2 regions of the Pseudarthrobacter sp. NPDC092424 genome follow, and region 2 is predicted to be linked to the other one. Evidence: riboswitches for the same ligand, from Rfam matches in the RefSeq annotation. Region 2 holds a riboswitch; the other holds the start of a gene.

Region 1 (4,956 bases), on a different contig from region 2:
AGACCTCGGCGAAGAAACCTACCGCGGAACCGGCCGCCTGGAAGGCCGGAAGGCGATCGTGACAGGTGCCGACTCCGGCATCGGCGCCGCGACAGCCATCGCGTTCGCCCGGGAGGGGGCCGACGTCGTCCTTTCTTACCTGCCCGAGGAAGAGGAGGATGCCGGGCGCATTGCGGGCCTCATCGAGGCCAGCGGGCGGAAGGCCGTCAAGGTGCCAGGCGACCTCAAGGATCCCGCCGTGTGCCGGGAAGTGGTGGACACCGCAGTGTCGGCCCTGGGCAGCATCGACATCCTGGTGAACAACGCCGGCAAGCAGGTGGCCCAGGAGGAGCTGGCAGGCATCACGGATGAGCAGTTCGACCACACGCTCAAGACCAATGTGTATGCCATGTTCTGGCTCACCAAGGCCGCCCTGCCGCACATGCCGCCGGGCTCGACCATCATCAACACCACCTCCATCCAGGCCTACAACCCTTCCCCGACGTTGGTCGATTACGCCACCACCAAGGCCAGCATCAACAACTTCACCAAGGGCCTGGCGCAGCAGCTTGCGCCCAAGGGCATCCGGGTCAATGCCGTGGCGCCGGGTCCCATCTGGACACCGCTGCAGGTCAGCAGCGGCCAGCCCAAGGAAAAACTGCCGGAATTCGGGCAGTCCACTCCCCTGGGGCGCGCCGGCCAGCCGGCCGAGCTGGCACCTGCTTACGTGTTCCTGGCCTCGCCGGAGTCCAGTTACGTGGTGGGCGAGACGCTGAACGTCAACGGCGGCAACCCCACGCCGTAGCCCGGCACGACCGGCCGCCGGCACCGCCGCCGGAGCGCAGCTATTCTGCCGCGTGGTCCGGCATGTCCAACAGCAGCCGGTCCGTCGCGGCGTCGGGCACGCCGTCGAAGAACGTGGCGAGGACGGTCTTGAACACCGTCTCCCCGGGCGCTGCGCGGAGGAACAGGGTCGCGGACGAGTGCAGTTTGCGCGCGTCGATGCCGCCCAGGATTTCGTCCGCGGAGCGCCCGGCATGGGCGGCGAGTGCCTGTGCGCATTCCAGGAGCCGGGGGCCCAGCACCGGATGCGCCAGATAGGCTCTGGCTTCTTCGAGAGATCCGATCGCGTAGCGCTGTGACGTGGGGCTTTGGCCGAGCCCGGCAACCTGCGGGAACACAAACCACATCCAGTGGCTGCGTTTATGCCCTGTCTGCAGCTCGGCCAAAGCCTGGTGGTATGTCCCACCGCTGTCCTGGGCGGCCGTGAACCGCTCAAGGTTGTACCGGTCATTCATGGTTCCCTCCGATCCGGGCCGCGGCCCGTAGCTGACGATCCGGATCCGCCTTCCAGCGATCCAGCACCGTAACGGCCCGCCTCCGGTCCTTTTCGCCGAGTGCGCCAAGCAGCGGAACAAGGACGTCGGCCATGAGCGGATCTGTCAGTTCCGGGGTGTGCGCGGACCTGAGGAACCCTTCGATGCGGGTCAGGTCGGTGTGCCGCAGCAGACCCACCCTTGCCTGAAGCAGCACCACCGCTGCAAGTCTCCGTTCAAAGACAGGCCTGCTCCCTGGCTTCGGCACGCCCCAAAGTGCCGAAGCCAGGAACACCACCCCGTCATGGTCCAGGTCCCGGAACTTCCGCAGCGCGTCCCTGACGGTTCCCCGCACGGCACCCACAGATGCCCCGTAGGAGGCCAGGCTGCCGCCCAGCCGCCCCTCGACGTCGTCCGCCCTGTACCAGGTACCCTCGTTCTGCAACGTGCGGTCGATGAATGCGGCCACATCCTGGACCGTTGTCACCGGCGTCCCGCCGCTGCGTGCGTGATGCAGTAGGGCGTCCAGGGCCTGGCCTCGAGGCGGCCCTCCGCAATGGCTTCGCCGCACACCGCGCAGATGCCGTACGTCCCGTCATCGATTCGGTCCAGCGCGGCCTCCACCTGGTCCAGGCCGGCGCTGCTCTGCTTGAGGAGCGCGGAGGCCTGCGACAGTTCAAACGCGATGGTGGAGCCTTCTGGATCGTGTTCGTCGTCCACATTTGCGTTCTGACGTGCCGAATTAGCCGAGGCGATATCCGCACGAAGGGCCGGCAGGAGCGCCACCTTGCGGGTGCGTTCCTCCTCCAGCATCAGCCGGAACCGCTCAAAATCAGGCATGCCCAAAGCCTAGCCCCGGCCGCCACGCACGTCAGTACCGGCCCACCGCCATCCAATGGCCCCATGCCCTGCTGGGCGACCACCACCGGTCACGGATGCAGGCTTCCGGGGGCACGGCGCGGGGCCGTGATCGCGGCCCCGGGACATAGTCCGCAATACCACATCCTTCAAGGGCTGACTGAGCTTGCAGGCGCGCAAACCGCAGGCAGCAGTCCGGGATTGTTACGATGTGATGCATTTCACTTCGGACCCGTCGGCCGCGGGCGTCTTTCGAGGTCAGCGCGCCATGCAGGGTGAATCCAAACGATAGCCTAATCCGAGAGAAGGGCCTCGGATGTTATCCAAACGTGACATTTAGCTGGACGGCGGGTTACGGTCGAGTGGTGTCCCTCCCCGATGGGACATTCCCACCAGCCTGCCGAGCCCTGCCGCTGGACCGGGATACCACCGTTTCCAATTGGCAGGGACGGGGGAACCAAGTTTCCACGGCCTCATTGAGGCCTAGGGGTTAAGTCGAAAGCCTTTCCGCTTGTGCGGATGCTTCCGACCGGGCATCTCCAGCCCGAACCCGACAGCTCACCCCGCAGGCATGGGAGAGGCGATTCACTGTGTCAAAAATTTCCACCACCGCCCGTCATCGTGCAACTCCGACCGGCTCCATCACCGTCCAGGGCCTGGCCCGGACCTTCGGCCGTCCCGCACTGGCAGTAGCCGCGGCATCCGGCATTGCGCTCAGCGTCGGCGCCCCCGCCCAGGCAGGTGTGAGCGGCCCGGACGCTGAAGCAACGTCGGTCCAGACGTCCTCCGCACCCGCGGCAACTGCTGCCGCGGCAACTGCTGCCACCGTGCACACCGTGGTTTCCGGCGACACCCTGGGCGCGATCTCCGCTGCCCACGGTGTGGCTCTGGCCGATGTCCTCGCGGTCAACGGCCTCTCCATCGACACGATCATCTACCCGGGCGACCAGATCGAGATCCCCGGCGCAGGCTCTGCGGCGGCTGCACCGGCAGTTGCACCTGCGCCCGCACCCGCACCGGTCCAAACGACTGCAGCGGCGCCGACGAACACCGGCATGAACCTGTCCTACGCGTCCACCGCGCCGGCCGAGTCCACCGGCACGGGCACCGGCGCAGGGATCCTCGCCTCCGCCTACAGCCAGATCGGAATCAACCAGGACTGCACCGCCATGGTCGAGACCGCCCTGCGCTCGGTCGGAAAGAGCGTTGGCGATCTTGCCCCCACGCAGTTCTACCAGTACGGAACCGTGGTCTCCACCCCGGCCCCCGGCGACCTGGTGATCACCTCCGGCCACGTCGGCGTTTACGCCGGCGACGGCCAGGTTGTGAGCGGCGGCATCGACGGCTACAAGACGGACGTGCACTCGCTCAGCTGGCTCGCCGGCGCCTCCTTCGTGCGCGTGGCCTAGGCAGCACCAAGGGCCGGAAAGGGCGGCATTCGGAAATCATCCCGAATGCCGCCCTTTCCCCGTTAAACATCCGGCAGTTGGCTGGCGTTCAGGTTCCGCAGAACGTCAGGTAATCACCAAAGCTTTCGGGGGCTGCCTCCTCGTAGCGCTCCAGCCCCGGCCGCCGCCGGTATGGCTCGGAGAGGACTGCGACGAGGCGCTGGAACGGGCCGATGTCACCTGCGGTGGCTGCATCCAGGGCTTCTTCCACCAGGTGGTTGCGCGGGATATAGACGGGATTGACGCGGTCCATCAGGCTGGCGTCCGGCGCCATGGCCCGCCACCGCTCCGCCCAGGCATCGAAGGCGGCAAGGTCCAGGACCATTCCGCGCGCCGGCCCGGTGTTTCCGAGGGCCGCATCCCCGAGGCGGCGGAAAAACTGCGTATAGTCCACCGGACCGTCCCTAAGCAGGGCGATGACGCCGTCGACCAGTTGGGACACCTCCGCTGCCTCCGGGCTTCCTGCCGGATGTCCGGCCAGACCCAGCTTCGAGGCCATGCCCGCTGTCCAGGCGTCGCTGTAGCGGCGGCGGAACTCCCCCAGCACTTCCACTGCGGGCTCTACCGCTTTTTCCTGGTCCTCGTTGATAAGGGGAAGCAGCGATTCGGCCAGGCGGGCCAGGTTCCACTCCGCCACCACAGGCTGGTTGGCGTAGGCGTACCTCCCGCCGGTGTCGATGGAGCTGTACACGGCGGCCGGATTGAATGCGTCCATGAAGGCGCAGGGCCCGTAGTCAATGGTTTCACCGGAGATGGTCATGTTGTCCGTATTCATGACGCCATGGACAAACCCCACCAGCATCCACTGCGCCACCAGCGACGCCTGGGCCTCAACCACGGCCCTGAACAGCGCCAGGTAAGGGTTGCCGGCCTGCGCTGCCGCCGCATAGTGGCGTGCTATGGCGTGGTCAGCGAGCCTGCGCAACAGGTCGGGATTGTCCGTGGCCCGCGCGTACTGGAACGTACCCACGCGCAGGTGGCTGGCGGCAACCCGTGCCAGCACCGCACCGGGCAGCATCGTGTCACGGCGCACGGGGCGGCCGGTGGCCACCACGGCCAGGGAGCGGGTGGTGGGGATTCCCAGCTCGTGCATCGCCTCGCTCACCAGGTACTCGCGAAGCATGGGTCCGACGACGGCACGGCCGTCCCCGGCTCTGGCAAAGGGTGTGCGGCCCGACCCTTTGAGGTGGACGTCCCGCAACCGGTCGCCGTCGGACGAACTCCCCTGCAGCGGCAGCTCACCCAGGAGGAGGGCGCGCCCGTCGCCGAGCAGCGGCGAATAGCCGCCGAACTGATGGCCGGCATACGCCTGGGCGACCGGCGCAGCGTCCGGCGGGACGTCGTTGCCCACCAGG
Region 2 (4,956 bases):
AATGCGCTCAGGCCTTCGCGGACGGAACCCACCAGGTTTTTGACGGGGGCCTGGCGGTGCGACGTGCCCAGGATGGACTTCGAGGCCGCGGACAATGCATCGATCTGTTCCTGGCGGACCTTCGAGGGGCCGGCGCCGAACCGTCCGTCCGCGGGCAGGAGGTCGGCGGGAATAGTGATGCTGTTGTCGCTCACAGGTGCTCCAGTTTCGGCATGGACGCGCATGGTCCGGGCGGATGGTTGGCCTGCGGCCGGCTGCGGTGGCTCAGGCCCTCCTTATTCTGCCTGAACGGGTGTTCCCGCAGGAACCGGATGCGTCATAGTCCAGCAATTGAGACAAGGCGCGATGCTGCCTTCGGCGACTATTCGGACAAATTCAAAACAGGCTAAGCTTTTCACCGGACTACGCCCGGCCGAAGGCGTTACGGTAGGACAACGCAAGGTACTGCGCTCGAGGAGCTGAGCTGGATGACGGATCTGATCGACACTACGGAGATGTACCTTCGCACGATTCTGGAGCTTGAGGAGGAGAACATCGTTGCCCTGCGCGCCCGGATTGCGGAGCGGCTGCGCCACTCGGGCCCCACGGTGTCCCAGACCATCGGTCGGATGGAACGCGATGGCCTGGTGGTGGTCTCCGGAGACAGGCACCTTGAACTCACCGAGACCGGGCGCAAACGGGCCACCGAAGTCATGCGCAAGCATCGGCTGGCCGAACGGCTCCTCGCGGACGTCATCGGCCTGGACTGGGCATACGTACACGATGAAGCCTGCCGTTGGGAACATGTCATGAGCGAGCGGGTGGAGCGGCGCATCTACGAGCTCCTCGACCATCCCACGGAGTCCCCTTACGGCAACCCCATTCCCGGGCTCGACGCCCTGGGCGGCCAGCCGGTGCAGGCCGGCGGTGGCGCTGCGCCGGCTGCCGATAGTGCTGTGAGCCTGCTCGAAGCGATGAAGGCCTACCAGCCCGCTTCCGCGGTGGTGGTCAGTCGGCTGGCCGAGCCCATCCAGGTGGAGCCGGAACTTCTCCTGCAGCTCGACGAGGGTGGAATCCGCCCCGGCGCCAAGGTGTCGCTTGAGCGGGTGGGGGACTACATTTCGGTGCGGGTGCCGGGGATCGAAGGCGCACTCGAGCTGCCGCCGGAAGTGGCCGCGCACGTCTTCGTTACCGTCGTTTAGGGTCCTCAGGGCCTTCGCCTCTTACCCCGGCGTGCCCGTTCCCACACGGTTATAACGGAATTGTTACTGCCGGGCTTAAGCCCGTATAGTTAAACCCAAGCGTTGATACACAAGCGTTACCTGATCCGGAGCCGAGCTCTGCCAGCGGATCAGGTGCACGAGTCATTTACTGGCAGAGGCGGGGGAACCACAACCGGCAGCGGGGGCTGCCTTGGGGTGAAGTCCGTCAGCAGCAAGCCTCTCCAGCAAATTCCTCCCGGGATAGCTCTGTGCAGAAGTTTGCTTACGGCGGACCGGGTCTTTGAACTCTCTGACCCGAATCCGACAGCTAACTTCGCAGGCTTTCCAGAGAGGAAACCTTCTTTTGAGCATGCAGACCTCCAGGGGCCGGCGCCGCGCTGCGGGCCCCTCACCGACCCCCCGGGTTGTGGAAGTCATCGCCGCGGAGCGCCCCCGCGATTTCCACCGGGAAGCCCGCCGCCGGCGCGGCCCCTTCCGGCAGATGACGGAGTTCGCCTCAGCGAGCGGTATCGGCCAGAAGGCCGGAATTGCCCTGGCAGCCACCGGGCTCGTCCTCACCGTGACGGTCCCCTCCACCAGCCCGGTAATGGCCACTGAGGCCTCGGACGTTGTTCCCGCGGTTGCCGTGCAGCCCGCACAGCAGCCTGAAATCTCCGCTGAGGCCGGGGCCCGTATTGATTTCAGCCGCTCCGCAGTGGTCACCAAGGCGGACCCGGACGGCAAGCTGAAGCAGCTCCTGAGCGCCCAGTCCGCCAGCGCAATCTCGCGCGCCGCTTCGGTGGGCAGCCTTGGTGCGCCCCTGGCCAACCTGACTATGGTGTCCCCGTTCGGCTACCGGGTGAGTCCCATCACGGGCGGCTACGGCGACTTCCACCGTGGCGAGGACTTCGCGGCCCAGTGCGGCACCTCCGTGCTCGCGGCGGCCACCGGCACCGTGACCTTCGTGGGCTGGCATGATTTCGGCGGCGGCAACCGGGTGGTCATCGACCACGGAAATGGCCTGGAGACAACGTACAACCACCTCTCCGGCTTCAACGTCCGGGAGGGCGAGACTGTGGGCCGCGGCGACGTAGTGGCATATAGCGGAACCACAGGGGCGTCCACGGGCTGCCACCTCCACTTCGAGGTCCAGGTCAACGGCGAGGTCGTCGACCCCACCGGCTGGCTCTAGTCAAAACTGAGGGTTTGCTCTCGCAACACTTTTAGGCCCCGTGACCTTAATGTGACATTGGTTATTAATTCCTGTAACGTCGTACACGCGTCAACTTTTCCGAAGTTGACGCTCTTGAGTGGATTGCCTAACTCTGCCACCGCTCAAGGTCCGTTCGCATTTCATCGTCTGGCAGGGGCGGGGGAACCAATTTCGGCCTTCTGTTTGTGGGAAGGCCTTGGGGTTAAGCCGTAAAAGCTTCCTTGGAAGCGCGCGGCCGGGTGACTCCCATCCGAATCCGACAGCTCACCTCGCAGGCATTGGGAGAGGCTACCTTTCGTGTCTTCACGTCGTAATTCTGCGCGCCACCGTGCACAAACGGTGCGCACCAACCCTTTGGGCTCCGTATCCAAGGCCGTCAGCGCCAATGCGGGGACCATGGGTCGCCAGGCCGCAGTCGCAGCAGCAGCTTCGGGCCTCATTCTGACCATGGGCCTGCCGGCCACCGCAGCGGACACCACCGCGGGCATTTCGGCCTCCACCGAGTCTGGAGCCCCGAATGCCGCCGTAATGGCAGCCCCCACCGCCACGGTTTCCTTCGAGCGCCCGGTGGTTAAGACCACCGCAGCTCCGGAGATCGAGCCGGTCGAGGTACAGTCCACCTCCGAGGAAGAAGAGTCCACCACGGGCTCCGCCGCCGACACTGCACTGTCTGCAGTTGCCGGTGCTTCCACCTCCGGCATTGCCGGTATTGCCTACACAGGCATTGGCCGCCCGTACGTCTGGGGCGGCACCTCTCCCAACGGCTGGGACTGCTCCGGCTTCACGCAGTGGGTCTATGCGCAGGCCGGCATCAGCATTCCCCGCGTCAACGCATGGTCCATCATGACCGCCACCGCTGCCCCCAAGCCGGGCGACTTGGTGGTCCAGAACGGCGGTGCCCACGTGGGCATCTACGTCGGCAACGGCATGATGGTCAGCGCGCTGAACCCCAGCCAGGGCACCCTGCTGCATGCCGTGGCCGCCACCGGTTCCTCGGTGTATTACACGCTCAACCCGTAGTTCAAGACGGCCCGCCCGCGGGCCCGGTTCAAACGCGTATTTCGCCAATCACCACATCCCCGTTTGGGACGTGCCGGGGTACCCCCAAGATCCCGGCACGTCAATAGCCCTGGGCTGTTCACAGCGGTCTTGAGGAAATCGAAAGAGAGAACATGACTACTCGTGCTACCGCACGGCACCGCGCCGAGGTCACCAAGACCAACTCGCTTGCTGTCATTGCCAAGGCCGTGGGCGACAACGCCGGCGGCATGGGCCGCCAGGCCGCAGTCATCGCTGCCGCTTCCGGCCTTGTCCTGACCAGCGGTGTTGCCGCCAACGCTGCAGACTCCAACGTCCAGCGCGATTCAGCCCCGGCTTCTGCCCTGTCGGTCGAGTCCGCCGTGGATGCGCCCATCTCGGCTGCCTCCACCATCTCCATCAGCTTCGAGAAGCCGGCCGTCTCCACCGAGGCCGCTCCCGTTGTCGAGGAAGAGCCCGTTGTTGAGGTGAAGGAGGCCGAGCCGGCTCCGGAACCCGAAACGGCAGCACCGGCCACCGCGGCCACGGTGACGGCATCCGCACCGACGGCCACCAAGGCTTCCGCCAGCGGTAAGGGTGCAGCCATCCTGTCGGCCGCCTACGCCCAGCTGGGTGTGTCCCAGGACTGCACCATGCTGGTGACCAACTCCTTGGCCGCCGTTGGCATCAACTTCCATGACTGGCCCGCCGGCTACCTCTCCCTTGGCCGCACGGTCAGCGCAGCTGAAGCCCAGCCCGGCGACCTCATCTACTACGCGGACGGCGGCGCGGGCGTAGCGCACATCGCTGTCTACGCCGGCAACGGCCAGGCCGTGCACGGTGGCTATAACGGCAACCAGACGGTGGTCTTCAGCGCGAACGTGGGCTCCGGCCCGGTCTTCATCCGCGTCGACTGACACGCCTTCGCAAGCCCTCCCCACTCCGGGAGCTTTGTCCTCTTAGAGCGCTTATAACCCCCCTTTGGGGTGGCTAAGCGGACAAAGACTCCGGTGGGGAGGGCTTTTGCGTGCCCGCATTCCCGCGCCGGATTAGCTGATGGCGCAATTCTTTGTTTACTCTGGTGGTGTCGATCCATAGCCCGGACATGCCGAGGGCAGCCGGCCCTCGTGCCCCTGACGGGTGCGGCCGTGAAGAGGTACGTGCATGCGCACTCTCGTTCTGAATGCTGGATATGAACCGCTGGCGGTAATAACTTTCCGCCGGGCGCTGGTGCTTGTGCTCACGGGCAAGGCAAGCGTGGTGGCCGAAGGGGACGACCCCGTTGTGGGGCCGCAGGAGATCCTGGGCCGCCCGTCCGTGATCCTCCTCAACCGTTACATCCGCCCCCGGTATAACCAGTCCACCGCTGTCAGCCGGCGCGGAGTGCTCCGCCGGGACGGGCACCGCTGCGCGTACTGCGGCAAGGCTGCACACACCATTGACCACGTCCACCCGAAGTCACGCGGCGGCGCCGACTCCTGGGAAAACCTGGTGGCCGCGTGCCTGCGCTGCAACAATGCCAAGGGGGACCACACCCCTGGGGAG

The links. Region 2 has a riboswitch for cyclic di-AMP ahead of ACIQCN_RS11020 (C40 family peptidase). Riboswitches for the same ligand answer to the same signal wherever they lie in the genome.
Region 1: linked by a shared signal. The riboswitch ahead of ACIQCN_RS05480 (LysM peptidoglycan-binding domain-containing protein) and the one ahead of ACIQCN_RS11020 (C40 family peptidase) in region 2 are both predicted to bind cyclic di-AMP.

Annotation. Positions count from the first base shown of each region.
Region 1 is NZ_JBIVQC010000002.1:530,025-534,980, forward strand. Features, by position in the region: gene ACIQCN_RS05460 (glucose 1-dehydrogenase) at 1-784, shown strand, start outside; gene ACIQCN_RS05465 (DUF1810 domain-containing protein) at 825-1,277, opposite strand; gene ACIQCN_RS05470 (DNA alkylation repair protein) at 1,270-1,782, opposite strand; gene ACIQCN_RS05475 (TraR/DksA family transcriptional regulator) at 1,779-2,135, opposite strand; cyclic di-AMP (ydaO/yuaA leader) riboswitch at 2,571-2,740, shown strand; gene ACIQCN_RS05480 (LysM peptidoglycan-binding domain-containing protein) at 2,744-3,562, shown strand; gene ACIQCN_RS05485 (YdiU family protein) at 3,651-4,956, opposite strand, start outside.
Region 2 is NZ_JBIVQC010000006.1:143,653-148,608, reverse strand. Features, by position in the region: gene serC (phosphoserine transaminase) at 1-194, opposite strand, end outside; gene ACIQCN_RS11030 (metal-dependent transcriptional regulator) at 468-1,181, shown strand; cyclic di-AMP (ydaO/yuaA leader) riboswitch at 1,301-1,539, shown strand; gene ACIQCN_RS11025 (M23 family metallopeptidase) at 1,552-2,373, shown strand; cyclic di-AMP (ydaO/yuaA leader) riboswitch at 2,488-2,686, shown strand; gene ACIQCN_RS11020 (C40 family peptidase) at 2,791-3,414, shown strand; gene ACIQCN_RS11015 (NlpC/P60 family protein) at 3,567-4,328, shown strand; gene ACIQCN_RS11010 (HNH endonuclease) at 4,576-4,956, shown strand, end outside.